2 regions of the Tatumella citrea genome follow, and region 1 is predicted to be linked to the other one. Evidence: predicted binding sites of a transcription regulator. Region 1 holds the regulator's gene; the other holds the start of a gene.

The links. Region 1 encodes PhoB, which activates phosphate uptake and scavenging genes when phosphate is short. Its sites were predicted from a motif close to CTGTCATAAAACTGNCNNAT; they were not measured.
Region 2: ugpB (sn-glycerol-3-phosphate ABC transporter substrate-binding protein UgpB) is a predicted target of PhoB. The motif match lies at 2,462-2,481, and genes of this name have one in related genera.

What each region holds. Positions count from the first base shown of each region.
Region 1 is NZ_CP015579.1:1,086,410-1,091,143, forward strand. Features, by position in the region: gene A7K98_RS05180 (AAA family ATPase) at 1-793, opposite strand, end outside; gene sbcD (exonuclease subunit SbcD) at 790-2,028, opposite strand; gene phoB (phosphate response regulator transcription factor PhoB) at 2,275-2,964, shown strand; gene phoR (phosphate regulon sensor histidine kinase PhoR) at 2,979-4,295, shown strand; gene A7K98_RS05200 (cobalamin-independent methionine synthase II family protein) at 4,524-4,734, shown strand, end outside.
Region 2 is NZ_CP015579.1:31,850-36,583, reverse strand. Features, by position in the region: gene ugpE (sn-glycerol-3-phosphate ABC transporter permease UgpE) at 1-71, opposite strand, end outside; gene ugpA (sn-glycerol-3-phosphate ABC transporter permease UgpA) at 68-955, opposite strand; gene ugpB (sn-glycerol-3-phosphate ABC transporter substrate-binding protein UgpB) at 1,048-2,367, opposite strand; gene panM (aspartate 1-decarboxylase autocleavage activator PanM) at 2,554-2,943, shown strand; gene rpoH (RNA polymerase sigma factor RpoH) at 3,003-3,860, opposite strand; gene ftsX (permease-like cell division protein FtsX) at 4,110-4,734, opposite strand, start outside.

The DNA.
Region 1 (4,734 bases):
CCTGCTCACGTTGCAGACGTTTGCTGGTCAGTAACTGGTGTTGCTGCAGCCACTGCTGCGCCTGACTAATCAGCAAACTCTCCTGCTGTAGTGCCTGCTCCTGCTGCTGCAGGTCAGTCTGTTGCAGGCTGAGTTGATCACGAGTCTCCTCATTCAGTAACAGGACGCCGGAGGCACCGGCTTGCAGGTTATCCAGTTGCTGGCGTAACTGCTTGTGCGTTTCAAATACTGCCTGTGAAATTTGCCCGTAAATTTCGGTACCGGTCAGTTCCTCCAGCAGTTCTGCCCGCTCTGCTGAAGGCGCATTCAGAAAGGCCGCAAACTGTCCCTGAGATAACATCATTGAACGGGTGAAGCGCTGGAAGTTCAGCCCCGAAAGCTGTTCGGTGATTCGTAATTTATCCTGAATTTTGTCGGCGACGATAACATTATCCTCGCAACGCGCCAGTTCAACCCGTGGAGGTTGTAATTTGCCATTATGCTGGCCACGCGCTCTGTTCTGGCTCCAGAATGCCCGCCATGCCTGACCTTTAATCTCAAATTCGACTTCCGCCAGACACTCGCTGGTTCCGCGTGACATCAGTTCATTCTGGGTCGGTGTGACCGGGCCCAGGCGTGGCGTCTGATGGTAGAGTGCCAGACAAATAGCATCCAGCAGGGTGGTCTTACCGGCTCCGGTATCACCGGTGATGGCAAACAGACCGTTGCCGGCAAACGGTGGCTGACGAAAATCGATCATCCACTCGCCGCGCAGAGCATTCAGGTTTTTGAACCGCAGGCTTAGTATTTTCATTCGTTGTCCTGCTCCTGTCCGGCGTGTTGTACCTGTTCCAGCGTCTGCAGATAAAGGGTCAGTAGTCGCTGGCGATCATCTTCTGACAGTTGTTGTTCCAGCTCAAGGCGGCGCAGAAATACATCTTCTGCGGTGAGTTCATTGAGCGTTTCGTTCTCCATCCGCTGAATGCCTGCCGTCGAGCGTTCACGACTGCGGCGTAGCAGTAACACTTCTGCAGGTTTGCCTGACACCAGGGTTTCGATGCGTTGTTGCAAGTCACTGAGATAGTCCTGTTGCGTGACTTCAATATCCAGCCATACCGGCCGGCCACTGTCATCGGCAGTCAGTGCATTGATTTGTGTTTCTATCTCTTCCAGTGAACCTCTCAGGGTTTGCATGGGCTGGAAACAAGGAACAGGCAGAGTAGTTACTGTGAGTGGCTGGCCGGGGCCACATTCTACCAGGCAGACGCTTTTCTCCTTACCTGGTTCATCGAAACTGAGTGCAATGGGTGATCCGCTGTAGCGGATGTGTGGTTGCCCGCCGACCTGTTGCGGGCGATGAATATGTCCCAGGGCGATATAATCCGCGGGAGGGAACGCTGATGCCGGAAATGCATCCAGGCTGCCGATATAGATATCCCGTACCGACTCACTGCTGCGGGAACCCAGCGCGGTCAGATGTCCGGTGGCAATAACCGGCAGTTCAGGTTGACCCAGTTCATCCCGCAAACCAAGCGCGCCGTCATAGCATTGCCGGTAATGATCGGTGATCGCCTGTAACAGGTTTTGTTGTTTCTGCTGGCTGTCCAGACCGGCCTGACTCAACTGAATATCCCGGGGACGCAGATAGGGGATGGCACAGAGTACCGCCGCAGGCTGCTGTTGCTTATCGCGGAGAATAACCAGTTGATTACTAATGTCAGTCCCGGCACTGGCGATAACCCGGGTGTTCAGGCACGCAAGTAATTCCCGTGATTCGTTAAGCATGGCAACTGAGTCGTGATTACCGGCCAGAATAACCAACTGGCAACCTGTCTGTTGTAACGAGACCACAAAGTGGTTGTAGATTTCCCTGGCATAACTGGGTGGCGAACCGGTATCAAAAATATCACCTGCGACTATCAGGGCATCGACCTGGTGGTCGGTAATTTGTTGCAATAACCAGTCGAGAAAAGACTGATGTTCATAAGCCCTGCTACGGGTATAAAAAAACTGACCCAAATGCCAGTCAGAAGTATGGATAATTTTCATAATGTTCCCGGTTTCACCCTGCTGCACGCAGTATACCTGTTACCGGCTCCCGGATAAAAAAAGAGTGGCTTGTCCGGATTTGTATTACAGGATGGCCACTGGCACAGTACGGTTAGCAAAAATCAATAAATTTTTATGACATGTTCTCAGAAAATAAGCTGGCATTTATTCATAAAACTGTCATAAAACTGACTCATAATGGCGCCGCAACTTCGGAAATACCCGAAGATATTCGCTGGAGAAACAATGGCTAAACGCATTCTGGTCGTAGAAGATGAGGCTCCGATTCGCGAAATGTTATGTTTCGTGCTGGAGCAGAATGACTATCATCCCATCGAAGCTGAGGATTATGACAGCGCAGTAAAAAAACTGATTGAACCCTGGCCCGATCTGATATTACTGGACTGGATGTTACCTGGTGGTAGTGGTATTCAGTTTATCCGTTATCTGAAAAAAGAAGCGATGACCCGGGATATTCCGGTCGTGATGTTGACGGCCAAAGGGGAAGAGGAAGATCGGGTTCGCGGGCTGGATGCTGGCGCCGATGACTATATGACCAAACCTTTTTCGCCGAAGGAACTGATCGCCAGGATAAAAGCGGTGATTCGTCGTATTTCGCCGACGGCAGATGATGAGCTGATTGATATTCAGGGGCTAACGCTGGACCCGACCTCGCACCGGGTTATGTCCGGAGAAACTCCGGTAGAAATGGGACCAACTGAATATAAATTACTGCATTTCTTTATGACTCACCCGGAACGCGTTTACAGCAGAGAACAATTGCTGAATCATGTCTGGGGAACTAATGTGTATGTTGAAGACCGGACGGTAGATGTTCATATCCGTCGTCTGCGTAAGGCACTTGAAGTCACAGGCCATGAGCGTATGGTACAAACAGTCCGTGGTACAGGATATCGTTTCTCTGCCCGTTTCTGAATGGAGTGTCACTCGTGCTGGACAAACTTTCGTGGCGCACCCTGATATCTGAATTTCTGCTTGCCTGCCTGGCCGGTGGTGTGGCTGGGTTACTGACCCGGCAACTGGCCTGGTGCCTGCTGCTGGCGGTTGTCTTATTACTTTTCTGGCATTTCTTCCAACTAATGCGTTTATCACACTGGCTGTGGGTCGACAGGACCATGACTCCGCCAACCGGTAAAGGCAGTTGGGAACCTCTGTTTCATGGCTTATTTCTGATGCAGGTGCGCAACCGGCGGCGACGCGGAGAGTTGCGTAATCTGATTAAACGCTTTCGCAGTGGTGCAGAATCGCTGCCTGACGGGCTGATCCTGACCACCGAAGAGGGCAATATTTTTTGGTGCAACGGGCTGGCACAACAATATCTGGGTTTACGCTGGCCGGAGGATAACGGGCAAAATATCCTCAACCTGCTGCGTTATCCTGAGTTTTCCCGCTATCTGCAGGCTAAAAATTTCGAAACTCCTTTGACCCAGCTACTGAATAACGGGCATCACATGGAGTTCAGGATTATGCCCTACAGCGAAGGGCAGTGGCTGATCAGCGCCAGAGATATGACGCAGATGCGGCAGCTGGAAAATATGCGGCGCCACTTTTTCGCTAATGTCAGCCATGAACTGCGTACCCCATTGACGGTTATCCAGGGTTATCTGGAAATGATGGAAGACAATCAGCTGAATGATAAAGTCTATTTCAAAGCTGTGGGGACTATGCAGGAACAGTCGCGGCGCATGGAAGGGCTGGTTAAACAGCTGATGACGCTAACGCGTATCGAAGCAGCACCTGCACTGAATATGAAAGAGATAGTTGATGTTCCGGCAATGTTACATATGCTGCAACAGGAAGCCGAAACTCTTAGTCAGGGCCGACAAAAAATCACTTTTTCTATAGATGAAAAGCTACGGATATACGGCAACGATGAGCAGTTACGCAGCGCTATCTCCAACCTAATCTATAACTCAGTCAACCATACCCCCGAAAAAACCCATATTGATATTGTCTGGAAACGCTCTGTTGAGGGAGCATATTTTTCGGTATCCGATGATGGCCCGGGGATTGCTGCTGAACATATCCCGCGTCTCACCGAACGTTTCTATCGGGTAGATAAAGCCAGATCACGTAATACCGGCGGCAGTGGTCTGGGACTGGCGATTGTGAAACATGCTCTGGGGCATCATGGTGCCCGGTTATCTATCACCAGTGAACCTGATCACTGTACCTGCTTTAGTTTTTCTCTGGCTGCACGGATGATTGTTCCGGGGAATGCTGCCATTCCTGTGACCAGCCAATAGCTGACAGTCACCGCAGTACGTTCTCTGCGGTGACTGTGTTCCCACTGATTTATCCCGTAACTGAGATTGCCGGTCGCTTTCGGACTACAGATGAAATAAATTCATTACGAATGAATTATATTCAATTGTCAGGCTGATTTTCTCATGCCACCCTGAAAAAATCACAATTTAGCCGTCTGGATGGCTTAAACAGATCTGCCGGTCACCTCCGGCATCAGGAGAGTAATTATGCAAAGAGCTGAGGCACCGTTTCGCGCCGATATTGTCGGGAGTTTTCTGCGACCCGAAGCGATAAAACAGGCACGGATACAATTTTCGGCAGGAAGTCTCGATGCCGAAGGGTTGCGTAAAGCTGAAAACGCAGCGATTCGTGATGTGGTTGAGCAGCAGCAGGCTGCGGGCTTAAAGGTGGTGACCGATGGTGAGTTTCGCCGCGCCT
Region 2 (4,734 bases), 1.1 Mb from region 1:
AGGATTGTCAGAATACCGAGCCACAACATGATATGGCTGAAGATATCTAATCCACGGCGATTCTCTATCATTGATAACGAACCTTACGTTCAATAAAACGGAACTGTACGACTGTCAGCAGGATGACAATCACCATCAGAACTACCGATTGTGCTGCTGAGGCACTCAGATCCAGCCCCGTAAAACCTTCCCGGTAGATTTTATAAATCAGCGTGGTGGTGGACTGAACCGGTCCCCCCTGGGTAGCTGCATCAATAACAGGGAAGGTATCAAAAAAGGCATATACCAGATTAACCACCAGCAGGAAGAAGCTGACCGGGGTAATCAGGGGCAATGAGAGATGCATAAAACGACGGACCGGACCGGCACCATCCAGTGCAGCTGCCTCCACCAGCGAGCGGGGGATCGACTGTAACGCAGCAAAAAAGAACAGGAAGTTATAACTAATTTGTTGCCAGACTGATGCCAGAACCACCAGGAACATGGCCTGTCCACTGTTCTGAGCATAATTCCAGTTATAACCTATCGACTGTAAAAAGTGGCTGATAACGCCCAGTCCCGGATTAAACAGGAACATCCATAGCACGGCAGCAATGGCCGGAGCGACAGCATAGGGCAGCAGTAATAATGTCTGGTAGAACTTCTTAAGACGCAGAACATGATCGACTAATGCGGCCAGAAATAAGGAAATTACCAGCCCTAATGCAGCTACCAGCGCACTAAAGATAATCGTAGTTTTGAACGAATCCAGATAATACGGATCCTGGAATAAGGCAGTGAAGTTTGCCAACCCGACAAAATGAGCCGAAAACCCAAACGGATCAAGATTCTGTACCGAATACCACAGAGCTTCTGCAGCCGGCCAGATAAAAAAGATAACCGTGATTGCAATCTGGGGCAGCAGCAGCAGATAAGGTAATGCACGGTGGCGAAAAACGGGACGAGAAGATGACATAAAACCTGACCTCAGGCGGAGATTTCCCGGGCTATCCCCTTGCAGAATTCACCGGAGTGACCCTGCAAGGGGATGTTTTTACTAACGGCGGATTACTGAACCTGCTGCTGGAAACGGCGAAGCAGTTGGTTACCACGCTGAACTGCATTATCCAGTGCTGTTTTAGGAGTCTCTTTCCCGGTCCAGACACTTTCAAGCTCTTCATCCACCACAGTACGTATCTGCGGCATGTTGCCGAGACGCAGGCCTTTGGTGAAGGCCAGAGGTGGTTTATTCAGCATTTGCTTCATCGCGATGTCCGCACCAGGGTTTTTGTCGTAAAAGCCCTGCTTGCGGGTTAACTCGTAGGCCGCAGTAGTTGCCGGGAGATAACCGGTTTTCTGATGCCACTCGGCCGCAATTTCCGGCTGAGCAAGGAATTTCAGGAACTCCGCAACCCCTTTGTAGGTTGCATCGCTCTGACCGCGCATAACCCACAGGCTGGCACCACCGATGATGGCATTCTGTGGCGCATTTTTCACTGTGGCATCATACGGCATCATCCCGACACCAAAGTTGAATTTGGCATACTGACGGATATCTGCCAGCGAAGCCGATGATGCTGTCGTCATTCCGCAATCGCCGCTGTAGAACTTAGCGGTCGATTCATCTTTACGTCCGTAATAGGTAAAGCTGCCGGCTTTGTTCATATCTTCCAGCATCTGAATATGGCGGATTTGCTCCGGACCATTGAATACCAGCTTCGCATCGGTACCGTCGAAACCATTATTCTCTGTCGCAAAAGGCAGACCATGCCATGCGCTGAACTCTTCAAGCTGAATCCAACCCTGCCAGCCGCTGGCGTATCCGCAACTCATTCCTGCTTTACGTAATGCAGCAGCATCAGAGGCCAGTTCCTGCCAGGTTTTTGGCGGCTGATCCGGATTCAGTCCGGCTTTGCGGAAAGCATCTTTGTTGTAATACAGAATAGGTGTTGAGCTGTTAAAAGGTTCGGACAGCATATGACCGGTTTTAGCGTCGGTGTAGTAACCAACAATGGTCGGAACAAACTGTTTCTCATCGAACTGAACACCGGCATCTTTAAACACTTCGTAGACCGGCTTAATCGCATGAGAAGCCATCATGGTGGCAGTACCAACTTCATAGACCTGAAGTATGGCAGGAGCATTTCCACTGCGTACTGCAGCAATCCCTGCGGCAAGGCTCTGCTCGTAGTTACCTTTGTAGACCGGAACAATTTTATAATCCGGGTGGGTCTGGTTAAAACGCTGAGCCAGCGAGTCAACCTCTGTGCCTAACCCTCCTTCCATTGAGTGCCAGAAGGGAATTTCGGTAACCGCGAAAGCATTTCCGCTCAGACCTAATGCCAGCATTAATCCTGCGGCATGACGACGAAATTTAAGAACTGACATAGTTTTGTCCTGTGGCATGATCGTGCGCTATGGGGAGTTCGCGAGGTAAAATGACACGGAAAAATGACAGAAAAATTAATATAAGATGTCAGTAAGATGACTGGTGAATGACAGAGACCCGCCATGTGAACCCATTCACCCGGCCAGACCCTGTTAATGGAACCCCTTGTAAAACCGGATAAAACGATGCGACTGACGATTGAATTGCTGCAACAACCTTCGCCACCCGAACTGGCCGATCTCAGTAAAATCTGGCCGGACAAAGCAGCAGCCGATTTTCTGCAACATGAGGAAGACAGCCGTTACTATGTAGCGCGTTTTAATCAGAGATTACTGGCAGGACTGGAGATACAGTTACTGCCATCAGAGGCAGTCATTTCACAGATTATGGTTCGGGAAGCCACCCGTCGGCGGGGCATAGGTCGATATCTACTGGAAGAGACTTTACGTATGAATCCGGATGTCCAGCGCTGGCGAATCAGCCCCGACCAGCAGCCATTATCCGGGACCGCCAGCATGTTTCTGTATGCCTGTGGCTTTCGGTCAGAGCAAGGCATCTGGATTTTCAGCCATTAAATCGCAGGCATAAAAAAGGGCGTCCCTCAGGGCGCCCTCAGTTCACTGCGGCAGTCTAATCAGGCTTCGATCGCAACACGCAGTTTTTTCATTGCATTTTTCTCCAGCTGGCGAACACGCTCAGCGGAAACACCGTACTTATCGGCCAGTTCCTGCAATGTGGTTTTGTTGTCATCATCCAGCCAGCGTGCGCGAATGATATGCTGGCTACGCTCATCCAGGCCCTGAATCGCATCACTCAGCTTATCAGCCGCATGAGACTCCCAGTTATCTTCTTCGATACCATCGGCAAAGTCAGAAGCTTTATCCTGCAGATACAGCACCGGAGCTACTGGTTTGCCTTCAGCACCTTCATCATCCGGGGTTGGGTCAAACGTCATATCCTGAGCAGCCATACGTGATTCCATTTCACGCACATCTTTACTGCTCACCCCGAGTTCACGGGCCACCATCTCTACTTCGTCCTGGTTAAACCAGCCGAGGCGTTGTTTGGATTTGCGCAGATTGAAGAACAGTTTCCGCTGCGCTTTGGTGGTGGCGACTTTCACAATACGCCAGTTTTTCAGGACATATTCGTGAATTTCCGCTTTGATCCAGTGCACGGCAAACGAGACCAGGCGCACACCCACTTCAGGGTTAAAACGGCGTACGGCTTTCATCAGGCCGATATTACCTTCCTGAATCAGGTCCGCCTGTGGCAGTCCGTAACCTGCATAATTACGAGCGATATGAACCACAAAGCGCAGATGAGACAGGATCAGCTTCTTAGCTGCATCCAGATCGCCCTGGTAATGCAGCCGTTCAGCCAGCGCTTTTTCCTCGTCGGCTGTCAGCATCGGGCAACCATTTGCTGCCCGGATATATGCGTCCAGATTACCCAGAGGAGCAATAGCTAAAGCTTGCATTTCTTTGGTCATTCAAACCCTCTCAGAATTCGTCAATAATGTTGCCAGATCCTTACAGCCTGCGCCTACATTATGTCAGCCGTGCCAAAAGATCGAAAGCAATGTGTGCTATTAATCATTAAGACACAAAAGTTATCCACAGGTTCACTTTTGATTGTGAATAATTTATGACAAGGCGCAGGGGGTACTGCGGGGAAAATTCCTCTGCTCCCCAACCTACGGCAACAGAGGAATAGTATAGCAAAAAAATATTTCCCGGGATTACTGTGGTGTAAATCGGCGTAAATGTTGTGCAGTTGCCAGCCAGGCCGCAACCCAACCTACAATGGCTGAGACTAACAGCAATAATAGTGCTTCATCGAACGAGAAACCTTTCAGGTCAAACGAAGCACTGAACACGCTGGCAACATGCGACACCACCGATTCCAGCCGGAATACCAGAATTTCAGACAAAATCAGCGAAAGAAAGGCCCCGGAAAGTCCCAGCATTGCCCCGCCGTAAACAAATGGTCGCAGGATAAAGCCATCGGTGGCACCGATGAGCTTCTGCACATTAATGGTATCGCGCCGGGCGAAGATACTCAGACGCACGCTGTTACCTATCACCAGGAACACGGCCACTACCATTAGCAGGCCAATCATAAACGCCACTTGTCCCACCAGCCCGGTCAGGGCAGAGAGCCTGGCAAACCAGCTGTCATCCATCCGTACTTCATCCACCCCACTTACTTTAGCCACTCTGTCACGCAGCGTATTCATGGTGTCTGAATTCTGGAAATTCAGTTTTGGGGTAATGATAGCCACAGCCGGCAGCGGGTTCTGCTCCAGCATATCCATCGCTCCGCCAAACCCTGACCAGTTACGGAACTCATTCAATGCTTCTTCA